3 regions of the Planococcus sp. BI3 genome follow, and region 2 is predicted to be linked to each of the others. Evidence: predicted binding sites of a transcription regulator. Region 2 holds the regulator's gene; each other region holds the start of a gene.
The links. Region 2 encodes Rex, which represses fermentation and respiration genes when NADH is low (regulators of the CRP and FNR family bind a similar motif). Its sites were predicted from a motif close to TTGTGAAATATTTCACAA; they were not measured.
Positions count from the first base shown of each region.

Region 1: the regulator Rex is predicted to act here: its motif matches at 2,410-2,427, upstream of ric (iron-sulfur cluster repair di-iron protein).
Region 3: the regulator Rex is predicted to act here: its motif matches at 3,778-3,795, upstream of AC1MEO_RS19635 (cytochrome c oxidase subunit 2A).

Region 1 is NZ_CM155266.1:3,000,131-3,005,838, reverse strand. Features, by position in the region: gene AC1MEO_RS15075 (sulfite oxidase-like oxidoreductase) at 1-386, shown strand, start outside; gene AC1MEO_RS15070 (S26 family signal peptidase) at 518-826, opposite strand; gene AC1MEO_RS15065 (TIGR04053 family radical SAM/SPASM domain-containing protein) at 939-2,072, opposite strand; gene ric (iron-sulfur cluster repair di-iron protein) at 2,501-3,199, shown strand; gene hemY (protoporphyrinogen oxidase) at 3,432-4,841, shown strand; gene AC1MEO_RS15050 (Crp/Fnr family transcriptional regulator) at 4,894-5,583, opposite strand.
Region 2 is NZ_CM155266.1:2,085,988-2,091,695, reverse strand. Features, by position in the region: gene AC1MEO_RS10370 (ABC-F family ATP-binding cassette domain-containing protein) at 1-1,421, opposite strand, end outside; gene AC1MEO_RS10365 (redox-sensing transcriptional repressor Rex) at 1,554-2,186, shown strand; gene AC1MEO_RS10360 (twin-arginine translocase TatA/TatE family subunit) at 2,277-2,477, shown strand; gene tatC (twin-arginine translocase subunit TatC) at 2,490-3,251, shown strand; gene AC1MEO_RS10350 (CPBP family intramembrane glutamic endopeptidase) at 3,304-4,227, opposite strand; gene groES (co-chaperone GroES) at 4,343-4,627, shown strand; gene groL (chaperonin GroEL) at 4,659-5,708, shown strand, end outside.
Region 3 is NZ_JBWXPQ010000002.1:85,316-91,023, forward strand. Features, by position in the region: gene AC1MEO_RS19620 (DASS family sodium-coupled anion symporter) at 1-1,090, shown strand, start outside; gene AC1MEO_RS19625 (cbb3-type cytochrome c oxidase subunit I) at 1,177-2,874, opposite strand; gene AC1MEO_RS19630 (cytochrome c oxidase subunit II) at 2,895-3,362, opposite strand; gene AC1MEO_RS19635 (cytochrome c oxidase subunit 2A) at 3,405-3,548, opposite strand; gene AC1MEO_RS19640 (heavy-metal-associated domain-containing protein) at 4,009-4,230, shown strand; gene AC1MEO_RS19645 (Crp/Fnr family transcriptional regulator) at 4,245-4,949, shown strand; gene AC1MEO_RS19650 (IS3 family transposase) at 5,177-5,272, opposite strand.

The DNA of each region.
Region 1 (5,708 bases), 910 kb from region 2:
TTACAGGCGTCAGCTTTATCGACCTGATGAAAGAATTGGGTGTCACACCGAAAAGCGGCTACGTGATGCTTCATGGTGACTATGGCTACACGACCAATCTTGCGCTGTCCGACCTCGACCGGGAAGATGTGCTGCTTGCCCATTCACTTGACGGCGAGCCGCTGACTGCCAAACACGGCTATCCGTTGCGCTTCGTGGTGCCCCATCTGTATTTCTGGAAAAGTGTCAAATGGGTCCGCGGCATCGAGTTCATCGACGAAAACCAGCCCGGCTTCTGGGAACAGAATGGCTTTCACATGAACGGCGACCCGTTCCAGGAAGAGCGATTTTCCGGCGAAGACCTGGAGATTCCAGAGGACGAGTGGGAGAAAAAGGATTTCGACTGACTCCATCCAGCTGTATGATTCCAGGACAACAGCGCTGTTGCTTAGAGAGATAACTTGCATCAATTCCGAATTTTTTTTGCGTATTCTTTTAAAGAACCCATCACCCTTTTTTGCGAAGGGTGATGGGTTCTTTAGATTATAGATAAAATTTGTGGCAGTTTCTGATAATTCCACATGCCTACTAAGACAAAGACGGTATTTTCCCCCACAGAAATAGGCTCCATCGATGTATGGAAATATGCTACTACCTCTTCTATCTCAACATTTTCGGCATCCACTCTTTCAAAATACTTATCTTCTGTTAGGCCAAGACTGGTTGCCCACTCATAAAAAGTGGAAAGTTTTTTGCCGTCTACATAAACTTGTCTCTCTTGTATTTCTGCCGTTTCCCCTGGTAATCCAATGAGGTGTCCCAGCGGTTCAATGTCTTCTGAAACCATTAAGTTTTCATGTATGGACGTATCTAAATCATGATTTCCTCAATCTATCATGAAGGGAATTCTATAAAAAAAGAGCCCATCGGTGGCATTTACACCGTTCGGCTCTCTGATTTTAAGATTCTGTAGCAGTCAATTGTTTCTTTTTGCGAAGTGACTTCGGAATATAAATACAGTACGGTTCACTTTCCATATAATCTCCCGTTATATTGAATGCTCTCGATCTGGATCCCCCACATACATAACGAAATTCACATACACCGCATTTCCCTTTATACTTATCGGGATTTCGTAGATTTTGGAACACTTCTGATTCACGATAAATCGTCGCCAGGGGCGTTTGCCGTACATTTCCTGCATTTATTGGCAACAGTCCACTTGGAAAAACATCGCCGGTATGAGAAATGAACACAAATCCATTTCCGTCATTAACGCCTTTAGGTGCACGGCCGAGACCGTCTATTTGTCCGGTCTTTCCACTCATTAAAGCATCTTCATATTCAATGGTGTCATTATTAGTGGATTTTTCACGCATTTTGTTTTGAATAACTACACGACGATAATGTTGTGCAGCAGTCGTTTTTATATCAAACGGCACTCGTTTTGACAATTTATATAACCACTGTAATACTTTTTCATGTTCTACAGGTGAAATCATGTCACTCTCTTTTCCTCGTCCAGTAGGCACAAGGAAAAACACACTCCATAATACACAATTAAGATTTTCTACCATCTCAGCCATTTCCTCTAGATAGTCCACATTGTATCTTGAAATCACCGTATTGATCTGGAGAGGCATTTCTAATTCATGCAAGTAGCTGATTGCATTCATGGTTAAATCAAATGAGCCGGCTGTCCCCCGGAAAAAGTCATGAGCTTCTGCACAATGTCCATCGATGGAAAAGGCCCACCTGGATAGTCCAACGTCTTTCGCTTTTTTCATAGCTTCTTTCGTGACATTCGGCGTTGCCGAAGGCGTCATGGAAACACGTACCCCTTTTTTCACAGCATATTCGGCAATTTCAAAGACATCTGGCCGCATCAATGGATCACCGCCAGTAAAAACAAGCATTGGATTATTCATATCATAGATATCATCAATTAATTTTTTACCCTCATCCAGCGTTAACTCACGGGGATCACGAAAGTATTGAGCCTCAGCTCTACAGTGTATACATTTCAACTCACAGGCGCGCGTCAACTCCCAAATAACGATGAAAGGATTTTCATTGTAATCTTGAGAAAACATTCTAGGACCTCCTAATTTAATTATCAGAGTAAGTATAGAATTCATTTGCGGTACTGTATGTGATATATTTCACACTTTTTGAATCTCCATCTAGAATACGCCATCGGATAAACGCAAATTACCGGCTCCAATCCTTCCAGGGGCGCAACAAACTTCTATTATTACCCTGAAAACCTAATCCTTCAGTTCTAAGTGCGTTTGTACAAATGAATCATCATATTCTTCACCTATTTAAATTTCATTTCATTTGCTGATTGATGATTCAGGCGTGCGGAATGGAAAAGCGCGAAAAGTAGTGCCTATCCAAAAATCCTTTTTTGAAAAAGAAAAACAGAAAGTGTGATATGCGTCACTAACAATTTTTTTTGTTCCGTTATGATTGGAATGTACAGAAGAAAGCGACCGACAATTCAGAGGAGGAAAAATAAATGATGACTCTACCCATTTCTACTAATACTTTGGTAAAAGAGATCGTAAATGAATTACCCAAATCGAGTGATGTGTTCAAGCGTTTTCGTATAGATTTTTGTTGTGGCGGCAACATTTCATTAATGGCTGCAGCAGATGAACAGAATGTAGATGTATCCACCTTATTAGATGAATTAACTATTGTTTTTGAAAATAGTACGCCTGCGGATAAGAATATGGATGTTTGGTTGGAATCCGACACTGAAACCATCATCAACCATATAACGGAAAATATTCATCGGCCATTGATGACAGAGTTAGCTGAGCTTAGCCCATATGTAACTAAAGTTTTTAAGGTACATGGTGAATCCCGTCCAGAACTAGTTAGAGTTAAAGATTTATTTTATGAATTTAAGAGAGAAATGATTGAGCACTCTGCTAAAGAAGATACAATCGTCTTCCCCTTAATAAGAAAGCTGGCAGACAACTCAGTCGAAAATCTAGAAGAGACCGTCAACTATATTAGAGAACTTGAAAAAGAACACGACCATGTTGGCGCTATTCTAAAAGAACTTAGAGAAATCACATCTGATTTCACGCCGCCAGTTGACGCATGTGGAACTTATCGTCTCGTATACAAACGCCTTGAATTGCTTGAAGGAGAAACTTTCATGCACGTCCACTTAGAGCAGAATATTCTTTTCCCAAGATATATTTAATAATCCTCTTTAAAAGGCTGCAAAAAATTAGCTGATATTCCATCAAAATCTCAGGGAACTGATGGGAATGGAGGCTTCTTTTTTTAGTCTTCCGGTGACAGGTAAGGGAGTACGGAGGGTCTTCTTAAGTTATTGAAGACGCCACACCTTTCGTGCTTCTTCCTGCGTCCGGAAACTATTGCAGTCAAATAAATTGATCGTAAATGGAAAAAATCAAAAGGACTGATATTTTATGGGCAAACAAAAGAATATCGTTATTGTGGGAGGAGGAATTGCTGGACTTACAGCATCTTATTATTTGCAAAAAGAAATAAATGAGAAGCAACTTCCCTATCAAATCAAGCTCATTGAAGCGAGCGGTCATCTTGGGGGCAAAATTAAAACAATTAAGAAAGATGGCTATATGATTGAACGGGGTCCAGATTCCTTTTTAATCAGAAAACAGTCTGCGGCACGCTTAGTGAAAGAGGTAGGTTTGGAGCATGACTTAGTTAAAAATGGAACGGGGCAATCCTTTATTTTGGTGAAAAACAAACTTCATAAGATGCCAAGTGGTTCATTTATGGGGATTCCAACTGAAGTGAAACCATTTTTATTTTCCGGTCTTTTTTCCACTAAAGGAAAATTACGGGCTTCCTGTGATGTAGTTTTACCAAGAGGTGAGCAAGCAAGCGACCAATCGCTAGGTGAATTTTTCCGGAGACGATTTGGTGATGAATTAGTCGATAATCTTGTAGAGCCTCTTCTTTCTGGTATCTATGCTGGAGATATCAACAAATTAAGCTTAATGGCAACCTTCCCCAATTTTTATCAACTGGAACAAAAACATCGCAGTCTTATTCGAGGTTTACAAATTTCAATGCCGAAAAAGGAAAAAACCAAAAAGTCAAAACCAAGCATGTTTTATAGTTTAAAAAACGGACTGCAGTCATTAGTGGAAGCCGTCGAAGAGAAACTGGAAGATGGTACTGTGATGAAGGGCGTTTCTGTAGAGAAGATCGAACGAAAAGACAGTAAATACTATCTGCAATTAGAAAATGGTGATAGTTATATAGCGGATGCGGTCATATTAGCCACTCCAGCATTTGCTATGCAAAAGATGTTTCACCAACATAAGTTCATGGTTCCAGGAAATGAATTGGCACCACCATCTTCTGTGGCAAATGTAGCTTTGGCATTTGACGGTTCAGTCATACAAAAAGATTTGGATGGGACTGGGTTTGTGGTTGCTAGAAATAGTGACTATCGAATCACTGCATGTACATGGACTCATAAAAAATGGCCAATAATGACAACACCAAAAGGCAAAGTGCTTTTACGGTGTTTCTTAGGGAAACCAGAAGATCAAGGTGTAGTTGATTTATCAGATCAAGAATTGATCGACATTGTAATGAATGATTTGAGCAAACTCATGAATATAACTCAGAAACCAGAATTTTCAGTCGTCACAAGATGGGCAAATGCCATGCCGCAATATACGGTTGGGCATACTGACAGGCTTAATAAGTTGATTGGGCAAATGAAAGAGGAAATTCCAGGGGTATATTTGGCCGGAGCGTCTTATCGTGGGATTGGTATTCCAGATTGCATCGATCAGGGTGAAGCTGCGGTTGCCAGTGTCCTTCAATATTTAGAATCCTAGAAAGTAAATCCATGGGGTGTACTTTCTGGGATTGTTGTTTTTAAACTAACGCTTACACCAATTCTTCCAATCTTTTCTTATTGACGACTAAGTCACCTTTGGCATTAGTTGTAATTATTTTCAACTTTTTAAGTTGGCTTAAAGTTCTGCCGACCGTTTCTCTGCTGGAGCCTATCATATTGGCTAATTGCTGATTGGTGAAGTGTGTATGGAGTGTAATGCACTCTTGATCTAGCTTGCTGCCATGGGTATTCAATAACCGCAATAACAACATGACAATTTGATCAAAGGTATTGTGAAGAATTTGTTCTTCTAAACGTTTTTGCAAATCTACTATTAGATCACCTAATACTTTAAATAACTTAACGCTCGTACCCGGATTGTTGTATAAAAACTTTTCGAATAAGTGAATCGGTATATAAATCAACTTGGCGTCTGCAGCAACTTCAGCATTTGCTGGGCAGTTATCTTGTCGGAAAAATCCTTGATGAGGGAACATTTGCCCAGGATTGAGTATATTGACAATCTGCTCTTTTCCATGCAGGTCAGTTTTATATATTTTTACGGCTCCCTGATCAATGAAATAAACGTTGGTAAGCGGATCATCCTGAAAAAATATATGGGTGCCTTTCTTATATGTTCTCGATTGCGCCAATTCAATAATGGGTGACATCTCTGCGCTCGTTAAATCTTTGAATATAGTGAATTTCTGCAACAAATCCTGTATTGTCTGTGAACTCATTTTGCTCGTCCTTTCTAAATACACATCCAATGTTATCACGATACCCCCTACTTGTGCCCGGTTTGCATTTAATTTAGCGATGTTAGTAACATCATATGCAACTGTTGAGGGATTTCACATCAAAA
Region 2 (5,708 bases):
GGTTCATCGAGCAACAGAACATTGGCTTTTTGCATCATCAGTTTGGCAAGGGCAACGCGTGCCTTCTCGCCACCTGAAAGTGTAGAGACCGGTTTCAGTACATCGTCGCCGGTAAACAGGAAACGTCCCAGGATGCCGCGTATGTCTTTTTCATTGATGAGGGGATAATCATCCCAAAGTTCGTTCAAGACGGGCTTATTGCCTTTTAAATTGGCCTGTTCCTGGTCGTAGTAGCCAAATTGAATGCCGGTGCCGTAATGGATGTCGCCATCGAGCGGCTCCAGCTCTTTTATGATGGTTTTCAGCAAAGTTGATTTGCCGACGCCGTTCGGGCCGACCAGCGCCAAGCTTTCCTGGCGGTACAGCTTGAATGAGACATTCTCAGAAACTGGTTTGCTGGCATAGCCAATCTTCAGCGACTGGACACTCAAAACGTCATTGCCGCTTTGCTTGTCGATGGTGAAGCCGAAGCGGGCTGATTTTTCATTGCCATCGGGGGCATCCATCCAATCAGTTTTCTGGAGGGTCTTCCTGCGGCTTTGTGCCATTTTAGTCGTTGAAGCCCGCGCCAGATTGCGCTGAACGTAATCCTCCAGCTTGGCTTTCTCACCCTGCTGTTTCTCGAATTGCTTTTGGTCCAATTCGTATTGCTTAGCTTTTTCGTCCAAGTATCGGCTGTAGTTGCCGGTATACTTTTTGACGCGGTGGCGGGAAACTTCATAGACCAGCGTCACAACTTGATCAAGGAAATAACGGTCATGGGAAACAATCAGCAAAGCACCCGGGTAATTCTTCAGGTAGTTCTCCAGCCAGCTTAGCGTTTCGATGTCCAGGTGGTTGGTCGGCTCATCGAGAATCAGCAGTTGGGGCTTACTGAGAAGATGCTTCGCCAGCATCAAGCGCGTTTTCTGGCCGCCGGATAACGACACTACTTTTTTGTTGAAGTCATCCGGATAGAATTTCATGCCGTTTAGGATGGCCCGTGTATCCGCTTCGTATTGATAGCCGCCTGCGTCCTTGAAGTCATTCTGCAGCAGGTCGTATTCCTTCATAACTTTATCGTTTTCTGCAGGATTATTGTATATGTCAGGTTCGGCCATCTGTGCTTCCAGGTGGCGAAGCTGCGCTTCCTGTTCACGGAAATGATGGAAAATGGTCATCATTTCATCCCAAACGGTGGCGTCCGACTCTAAATTGGTCTGCTGTTCCAGGTAGCCGATCGTCAAATCTTTCGGCATGCTGATGTCCCCGCTGTCGTGGGACATTTCACCGGCGATGATTTTCAGCAATGTGGATTTTCCTGCACCGTTACGGCCTACCAATGCTACGCGGTCACGGTGCTGTACTTCCAATTTGACGCCCGACAGGATCTCTTCCGCACCAAATGATTTATAGACTTGATTTACTTGTAAAACAATCATGTAGGTCACCTCTATTCCCTTTAAGTGTAGCTGATGGGACAGTTGTTCGCAATTGCGCAAGCCTTTACATATCAAGTCTCCTATTGTAAGATGAAAGCGATTTGACAACACCTCAGGAGGATGCGAAAGCGTATGTTACATGAGCCATCAAAAATTCCGCAAGCCACGACCAAAAGGCTTCCGCTGTATTACCGTTTCCTTCAAAACTTCGCGAATGCCGGACAAAAACGGATTTCCTCGCAGGAATTGAGCGAAGCAATGAAAATTGATTCTGCCACCATCCGCCGTGATTTTTCCCATCTGGGTGCGCTTGGAAAAAAAGGCTATGGTTATGATGTACAGGAGCTGCTGCTGTTTTTCCGGAAGACATTGGATCAGGACGAAGCTACAAATGTAGCGCTGATTGGTGTTGGGGGACTCGGCAGTGCCTTTTTAAAGTATAATTTCCATCGCAACCACAACACGAAAATCATTGTGGCCTTCGATTCGAACAGCCCACTCGAAGGCGAAAAGATCAGCGACATCAATACGTACCATCCTGATAAAATCGAAGAGAAAATCAAAGAGTATGGGGTGGAACTGGTCATTTTGACAGTGCCGTCACGATCCGCACAGGAAGTGACAGACCGTTTGGCGAAGACCGATATCAAAGGGATTTTGAATTTTACGCCGGTGCGTATTTCAGTGCCCGACCATATCCGTGTCCAGACCATCGACCTGTCAGTTGAATTGCAGACATTGATTTATCAGATCAAACAGCAATGACTTAAAACCTTCACATTTTTACGCCCTTTCCAAATAGCCAAAACAGCTGCAATGATGTAAAATAGAGCCATAATACAGGAGGTGCCACGTATGCCAGGTCCAATGAGTATCATCATTATCGGTGTTGTTGCCTTGCTAGTTTTCGGCCCTAAAAAGCTGCCGGAACTTGGAAAAGCATTCGGTTCGTCTTTGCGTGAGTTCAAAAACGCTACAAAGGGACTTGTAGACGATGAAGACGACGATAAAAAAGTAGAACTGAAGAAGAAAGATGAGCAAAAGGAAATACGATAGGATGTTTGTCTGATGACAGAAAAAGACATGACTTTAGTTGAACATATAGTTGAATTGAGAAAACGGCTGACCATTGTAGTCGTTTTCTTTATATTGGCCCTTATTGTCAGCTTTTTTATTGCCCAGCCTTTGATTCAATATTTGCAATACACGGAAGAAGCAAGAGACCTTACCTTGAACGCGTTTAAAATTACAGATCCGCTGAAGATTTTCATGCAGGTCACGATGATTTTAGCGTTGATCATCACGTCCCCTTTGATCATGTATCAGTTTTGGGCATTCATCAGTCCAGGACTTCTCGATAAAGAGCGGAGAGCAACGTTAAGTTATATTCCGTTTTCCCTGCTGTTGTTTCTTGGGGGGATCGCGTTTGCCTATTTGATCCTGTTTCCTTACGTCATCGGATTTATGTTGAATATCTCCGATAATATGGATATACAGGAGACCATCGGCATCAATGAATACTTTCAGTTCCTGTTCCAGATCACGCTGCCGTTCGGCCTGATTTTCCAGTTGCCTGTGCTGATGCTGTTTTTGACCAGACTTGGCATCATCACACCGATGCTGATGACGAAATACCGCAAGTATTCCTATCTTGGATTGGTGGTCATCGCGGCGTTCATCACCCCGCCGGACATCGTTTCGCATATGATTGTGACCTTGCCATTGATCGTGCTGTACGAATTCAGTGTCATCATCGCCAAAATCGGCTACCGAAAGTTCCTTAAAGCTGAACAGCAGCAAATTATCGAAGAACAACAACCGATCGAATAAGAAAAAACCTTCCACCGAATTAGATCGGGGAAGGTTTTTTCTTATTTGATGGTCATTGGAAGATGAAGAAGAATCCTGCAGATTGAAGTTCTTCCATCTGTTTTTGGAACTCTAAAATCTTATCCATATTGAGCTGAATCAGCATGACATAGCCGTTCAGGCAAATATGGGCGATGATCGGTGTGATGATGCTTTTCGTTTTCTGGTATAAAAACGCCAAGATCAATCCGGTAGTGAAGTACAGCAGCAAGTGCGTAAAGTCGAAATGGATCAAAGCGAACACTAAAGCACTGATTGCTGTCGCGAAAAAGAAATTGGTTGTTTGGTTGAGTGAACCAAACAACACACGGCGGAAGACCAGTTCTTCAAGAATCGGTCCAAACAATACGATTGAAACGATAGCGAGCGGCACCGCTTCAGCAATGTTGACTAATGAAGCAGTATTATCAGAGCCTGGCTCGATGCCGAGAAACTTCATTTCAATTAAAGCGGCAATCGATTGCCCGATCAGCAACAGCAAGAAGCCAAGAAAGCCCCAGACGACTGACATGAAGACGCTGGATTTCTTGCCTTTCCAGATATCAAAAAAGCGCTTGTCCCGGAAAATCACGAGGAGCGTAAGAACAAAGCCGATGCCCATGGTCAGGAAAATCAGCCAGCCTGATGTAGCGGCGCCGGCAGCTGCACGGTCCATGCCTTGCCCTTGAAAATAACTCAAGGTGGGAGCTATAAACAGGATCGGTGAAAGCTGTGCTGCGATAAAAATCAATAATACATACAGCGGCGTCTTTTTGCCTTGGGATTTCGGGCGGTGGCCGCTGGTCTGTTTAGCTTTTGGCCGAGACGTGCTATCATTTTTAAAAAAATTGTCTATAAAGGTTTTTCGTTTGGTGGGCATGATGTAATTCCTTTCACTGATGGATGCTCTTTCTATTGTAGAGCTTTCAGAGGCCAACCGCAAAGAAATCAAAATCATGATGGTTACCACTTGCAAAAGACTGAAGATTTTATTAAACTTGGTAGTGGGTTAGCACTCAGAGGTTGAGAGTGCTAAGCGAGAACATTTAGATAATTTGAGGAGGGTGTTTCAATTGTTAAGACCACTAGGAGATCGTGTAATTATTGAGCTCATCGAAGCGGAAGAAAAAACGTCAAGCGGTATCGTCTTGCCGGGATCAGCACAAGAAAAACCGCAGGAGGGCCATGTGATCGCTGTAGGAAATGGACTTATCCGTGAAAACGGGCAGCGCACAGAATTGGACGTGCAAGCTGGCGACCGCGTCATCTTCTCGAAATACGCAGGATCTGAATTAAAATACGAAGGCAAAGAATATTTGATTTTACGTGAAAACGACATATTAGCAGTTTTAGGCTAAAATAAACCGACGACACAGGAGGAAGCTAAACATGGCAAAAGATATTCGATTCAGTGAAGACGCACGCAGTTTAATGCTGAAAGGCGTAGATAAATTAGCAGATGCAGTAAAAGTGACACTTGGGCCAAAAGGGCGCAACGTGGTTCTTGAAAAAAAATTCGGTTCGCCACTCATCACCAATGATGGTGTAACGATTGCGAAAGAAATTGAACTTGAAAATGCTTTTGAAAACATGGGAGCGAAACTTGTTGCGGAAGTTGCTTCTAAAACAAACGACATCGCCGGTGACGGTACAACTACAGCAACGGTTCTTGCACAGGCAATGATCCGTGAAGGCTTGAAGAACGTTACAGCTGGCGCGAATCCTGTCGGCATCCGCCGCGGAATCGAATTGGCCGTTGAAAGCGCGCTTTCGGAACTGAAAGCCATCTCTAAACCGATCGAAGGCAAAGAATCGATTGCACAGGTTGCAGCTATTTCATCTGGCGACGAAGAAGTCGGCAAACTGATCGCTGAAGCGATGGAGCGCGTCGGCAACGACGGCGTCATCACGTTGGAAGAGTCACGCGGCTTCACGACGGAACTTGATGTGGTAGAAGGCATGCAGTTTGACCGTGGATACCAGTCTCCATACATGGTGACGGATTCAGATAAAATGGAAGCAGTTCTTGATAACCCGTTCATCTTGGTTACCGACAAGAAAATCGGCAACATCCAGGAAATCCTTCCGATCCTTGAGCAAGTTGTTCAGCAAAGCAAACCCTTGTTGATCGTTGCTGAAGATGTTGAAGGCGAAGCATTGGCAACATTGGTCGTCAATAAATTACGCGGCACGTTCAACGCTGTTGCTGTTAAAGCTCCAGGCTTCGGTGACCGCCGTAAAGCAATGCTTGAAGACATCGCAGCCTTGACTGGCGCAGAAGTGATTACAGAGGATCTTGGACTTGAATTGAAAACAACAAACATCGCTCAGCTTGGGCGCGCATCAAAAGTGGTTGTTTCGAAAGAAAACACAACCATCGTGGAAGGCGCCGGCGACCAGGAACAAATCGTCGCACGTGTTACACAGATCCGCAACCAG
Region 3 (5,708 bases), on a different replicon from region 2:
GTTGTGGATTTTATCGAAAGTCGGTACAAAAACGGGCGCTATCGTTTTTGGTGCCATCATTGTTTCAATTGTACTTGCATTCTTTGTGCCGAGTGCCACAGCCCGTGCCGGCGCAGTCGTACCGATTCTGCTTGGTATGGTCGCGGCATTCGGATTGCCTGTCAACAGCCGACTCGCAGCGCTATTGGTCATCACTGCGGTCCAATCGGTATCCATCTGGAATGTCGGCATCAAAACAGGTGCTGCACAGAACCTGGTAGCGCTTGGTTTCATGGAAAATGAGTTTGGAGAGACTGTGTCATGGAGCGCCTGGTTCCTTTATGCGGCGCCATGGTCCATCATCATGTCGGTTGTGCTGTATTTTGTCATGATTAAACTGATCAAGCCAGAGACGAAAGTAGTGGAAGGCGGCACCGAGTTGATTCAGAAAGACTTGAATGAATTGGGGCCTCTTAAGCCGGCTGAAATCCGGTTGATTGTCGTATCTTTGGCATTATTGCTTTTGTGGTCGACAGAAGAAATCTTGCATCCCTTTGATACAACAACGGTCACCATCGTAGCAATCGCTATTTTACTGGCTCCAAAAGTGGGTGTCTTTGACTGGAAGACGGTAGAAAAAATGATTCCATGGGGTACGATTATCGTTTTCGCTGTCGGAATTGCGCTCGGCTCCACTTTGTTGAGTACGGAAGCGGCCCAATGGTTGTCCGATAAAGTATTTGGGGCGATGGGATTGGAAAATATGCCGCTTCTTGCGACGATCGCCTTGCTTTCTTTATTTAATATTCTCATTCACCTTGGTTTTGCGAGTGCAACGAGCTTGTCATCTGCGTTGATCCCTATCTTTATCGCTTTGGCCACGACTCTGCAGCTCGATGGCAATGAAATCGGTTTTGTCTTAATCCAGCAATTCGTCATTTCGTTTGGATTCCTGCTTCCGGTCAGTGCGCCGCAAAACATGCTGGCCTACGGAACAGGGGCTTTCACAGTGAAGGACTTTTTGAAATCAGGTGTGCCGCTGACCATCATCGGTTACTTGCTGATATTGCTTTTCAGCGCGACCTACTGGAAATGGATCGGATTATTGTAAGAAAGAAAAAGAGGATGCCCCGAGTCTGCTGAAGAACTGACTTGGGAACATCCTCTTTTATCTATATCTGTAACTTTTCTGCTGAGCTAAGGCATCAAGAACGGCGGCGATCCCGGATTATGGCCCGAAGCAAAGTCGATCAGCGGGATGATATAAGCAATGGCCACTGATACTGTCGCCAGTGCCACCCAAATCGACCAGCGGTCCATGAACAGCGGTGATGCATCTGAAGGGCTGTAATCTTCTCCGATCGGAAAGTCTGTCTTTCCTTTTGGCGCGAAAAAGGCGAGCTGTGCCCAGATATAAACCAGCAGAATGATGCCGACGACCAGGATCACTCCGCCCATCGCCATCAACATTTCGTACATCGCCCAGTCCGCAGCGGCGCTGTGGCCATTGTAGGACGTATTGGCCGTCCGGCGGGGGCTTCCGAGCAGCCCGTTAATGTGCATGGCACCCGACATGAGCAGCATGCCGCTCGCCCAAATGACCGTTTGGGCAACGGCCAGCCGGTTGATTGTCGGCGTCATTTTTCTGCCGGATAAATAAGGGATCAGCCAATAGGAAATCCCAAAAAATGTCAGGATGACCGTAGTGCCAACGGTTAAATGCAAATGGCCGGTGACCCAGATGGAATTATGGACAACCTGGTTAATTTGGTTGCTGGCGTTGATAATTCCGCCGAGTCCCGCTGGGATATAGGCAAACATGGCGACAATCAATGCGAAGAAACGGGCATCAGACCAAGGCAGCGTTTTCCACCAGCCGAGCAAACTCGTAACGCCTTTTGCTCTTCCGGTCCGTTCCATAGTGGCGAGCATCGCAAAGGCGGTCATGAGGGAAGGGAAAATGATCATGAATGTTTGAATCACGTGCAGAAATTTCACATTGACGGACAAGCCCGGATCAAGGATCTGGTGGTGGAAGCCGCCGGGTACATTGGCCACCACAAGAATGACCACAGCGACACGCGCCAGTGAATCACTGAATACTTTTCCGCCGATGATTTTTGGCATCGCCACATACCAGGCTGAAATGGATGTCAGCATCCAAATATTCACGAGCGTATGGCCGAAAGCCCAAAATAAGGTGCGGCCCATCATCGGATCAATGGTTGCAACCCATCCGAATGCCCACGGAATGACCATCGCTATGACAAAAACAGCGATGAACAGGGAAGCGAAAACCCAAAGGACGAAAACGGCATTTGCGAAAAAGGCGAAAAGCGGCGTTAGTTTTCCGGGATTTCGTTTGCGCCAGCTCTGATAGGTGATGAACATGCCGATGCAATTTAACAGGATGCCGACGACAATAAGCGCAAGCCCGATATAAAACCAGGGATGCGCCTGCATCGGAGTGTAAAACGTATAAAGCACATTGGCGTTTCCGGTAACAATAAGAAACGCAGCGATCAGCGTGCCGGTTGTCATGAGAGCAAAGCCTGCCCATCCGAAAGCGATGGTTTTATTGGCCAGTCCGCCAAGCACCCGTGAAGTTCCGGCATACAGGTAGCCGATGCTGAAAAAAGAACTTAATACCAGGATGAACATGACGCCGTGGGCAGTCAGCAGTGCATAATAACTGATCCACGAAGGGAGTTCAAAAAAACCGCTGCGGACCAGGCCCTGCAATAGACCGGCAAATCCGCCGATTAATAATGCAATAAATGCGATGAATAAATTCGCGGCCGATAGTCGGATATCCCGTCCCGTAATGCCGGCAGCGGCATCTTCGTTAACGGCCGTCCCTTTATGCAGAATCGGTGTTTCATTGATGTGAGCCATTTCTTCCCCTTCTTTCTTCTTTATTTGACGGTGATGGTGTTCGCCATGAACTCGTGCCCGAGGCCGCAATATTCATTGCATAGGATCAGGTATTCCCCTGGCTCGTCGAATGTATGGCTGACTTTCGAAATATGGCCGGGAACGACCATGACATTGACGTTCGTGTCTGTAATTTTAAAGCCGTGGGTGACGTCAGGTGATGCCAAAGTGAAATGGACTGTCGCGCCTGCCGGAATTTCCAAATCACCCGGCTGGAACGCAAACATTTCCGCGATAATGGCAATTTCGTATTCGTTATCGCCGATTTCCTTCAGCTCAGTGTCCGCAAAAATCTCAGACTCGCGGACCGTTTGCGGATCGATCATTTCCGCATGGCTCGGCGGCCCCATTTCCAGGAAAAAAGTTTGAAATGCTAAAATCCCGAGGAAAACGGCTAAAATGAGTGAACCGATAATCAGCCAGAGTTTTTCATAACGATGGATATGCATACGTCGAATCTCCTCTCAAATTTCTATAATAGTTGCCCCGTTTCAGTTGCGCTCCAGGAATAAAAAGAAAACGCTGAACCAGGACACAAGCATGAATACCGCGATGATCAGAACGGAAGTAAAAGTGCCTCGCAATGAAGTTTCCTGAGCGTCTTCGCGGTCTTTCTTTTTGGAAGCTTCCTTCATTTTGATTTCCTCCTTTCTTTTCCGGATGAAGCAGAGAGCAGCTTCAGTTCTATTCAAGTTGCTTCATTAAGGAATGAAACCAACTTAAATTTTTCGAGTAAAACTCAAAATTGGATAATGCCGCAAAATACCAATAGAATGGAATTGCAGGAATATTGAAAATAAATCTGTTAAGACAGTATACGCGAATAAAAAATTGGATTCCTTGATGCCTGTCAATGCAAAACCAATATGGAACATTTCTCATTCACTTTTACGAATAGATGATTTGGGTATGCTTGCATATCGTATAAGTTTTTAGTCTAATTAGACTATATCCTCTTTTGTATTATTCACTAAATTTTATTTTTTAATCCTTTTAAGGGTTAATTTCTTTAAACTACTATCATCCTTGACGGCCATCAAGGTTAAAGAAACAGGCACCCCTTATAATGAAGATGAATATAAGGAGGAGAGCAATATGAGAAAAGCGGTATTTCAAATGGAGCCATTCAGTTGTCCGTCCTGCATCAAAAAAATTGAGAATACTTTGGGGAAACAGGCTGGTGTAAAGGATGGCATAGTACTGTTCCATTCCGGAAAAGTAAGAGTTGAGTTTGATGAATTACAAATTTCAGATCAACAAATCGAAGAACTTATTGTGAAACTGGGGTATTCTGTATATTCAAGGAAAGTTGCCTAACTAGGAGGGAAAGTATGAAGTATCAGGAAGCATGCCAGCATACAGAAGGAAACAAGGGAGCACATCAATTATGTGTTTCCATAGTTCCGATCTTTAATCATCTTCAAGACGAAGAAATGGAGGAAGTCGCCAAAACGACGCGTTCCATCTCCTTAAAGAAAGGGGAGCTGCTGCACAGTGTTGGCGATGCCTCGGATTCCTTGTATATAGTCCATCAAGGAAAAGTGAAAGTTTACCGTCTGTCGGAAAACGGCAAAGAGCAATTGATCCGGATTCTGGAGCCGGGCGATTTCACCGGGGAACTCGCTTTGTTTAAGGAATCGATTCATGATGATTATGCGGAAGCGATGGAAAAGACCGACATTTGTAGCATCCAGCGCGACAATCTTCAGGAATTTCTGCAGCGATATCCGAATATTTCATGGAAAATCCTAAGTGAATTTTCCAATCGGCTTGGCCAGGCTGAAAGCCAGATGACCAGCTTTGCGACAGAAGACGTGGAAACACGGATTGGGCTTTATCTGGCTCAGCAGGTGGAAGAAAACAAATCGACGGAGTACCGTTTGCCGATGTCCAGAAAAGATCTTGCTTCTTTTCTCGGTACGACTCCCGAAACCATCAGCCGGAAACTTGCCAAGTTTGAAGACGAGGGATGGATTGAACAGGAAGACCAGCGCCGAATCCGTATACTGGATCTGGATGCTTTGCTGCTCATCTAGCAATCGGTACGATATTTGATGGTAATTATGTGTAATGTGAAAGGATTTCAAAATTAAGTAAGAGAGCGTAAAATATGTTGTGTAAATGAAAATAAGGAAAGCCCTGCCAAGAGTTCGGTTTACATATGAGAGATTATAGAAAGTAATAGAAATTATAATAGAAAAATACTAAAGGGAAAAGCGGTGCTAGTCAGGCGGTAGTGACCCCTTAAAGTTAGAGTTTTAGTTTATGCAGCTAATTGGCTGGTATGAGCTCGGTATTTCACCGGACTCATGCCGGCCAATTTTTGTTTGATGCGTTCGTTGTTGTAGGTAGATAATATTGTTCGATTTGCGGATGGTTAGGGATCTCGTATTTCTAGGCTGATATAGGATAGTTCAATGGGTCAAATAAATTCTCATTTATAAAATTTGGTTTAAATTTCTTATTATACTTAGCGCGCAGCACTAGCTTTAATGAAAGCTTCTTATTCTTTTTGATTGAAAAGCATACTTTCAGAACGAGAACTAAAATGAAATTTAATGATTGTTATTTATTTGGGATTAAATATTATTCCTTGTCATCAGATTATTAGAAGAAAAAATGTTTAGATAGAAGTAGGAAGATACCTTTCTTTTAAAAAGATATCTTTCTATCTTCATTAATATATGTTCGCAAAATACCTATTTAAGGAATTTTAATAGATTCAGATTAAAATTAAAACTTGTTTCAGTAGTAAAGTGCATATGGAAAAGGACAGGTAGCTTACAAAGCCATCT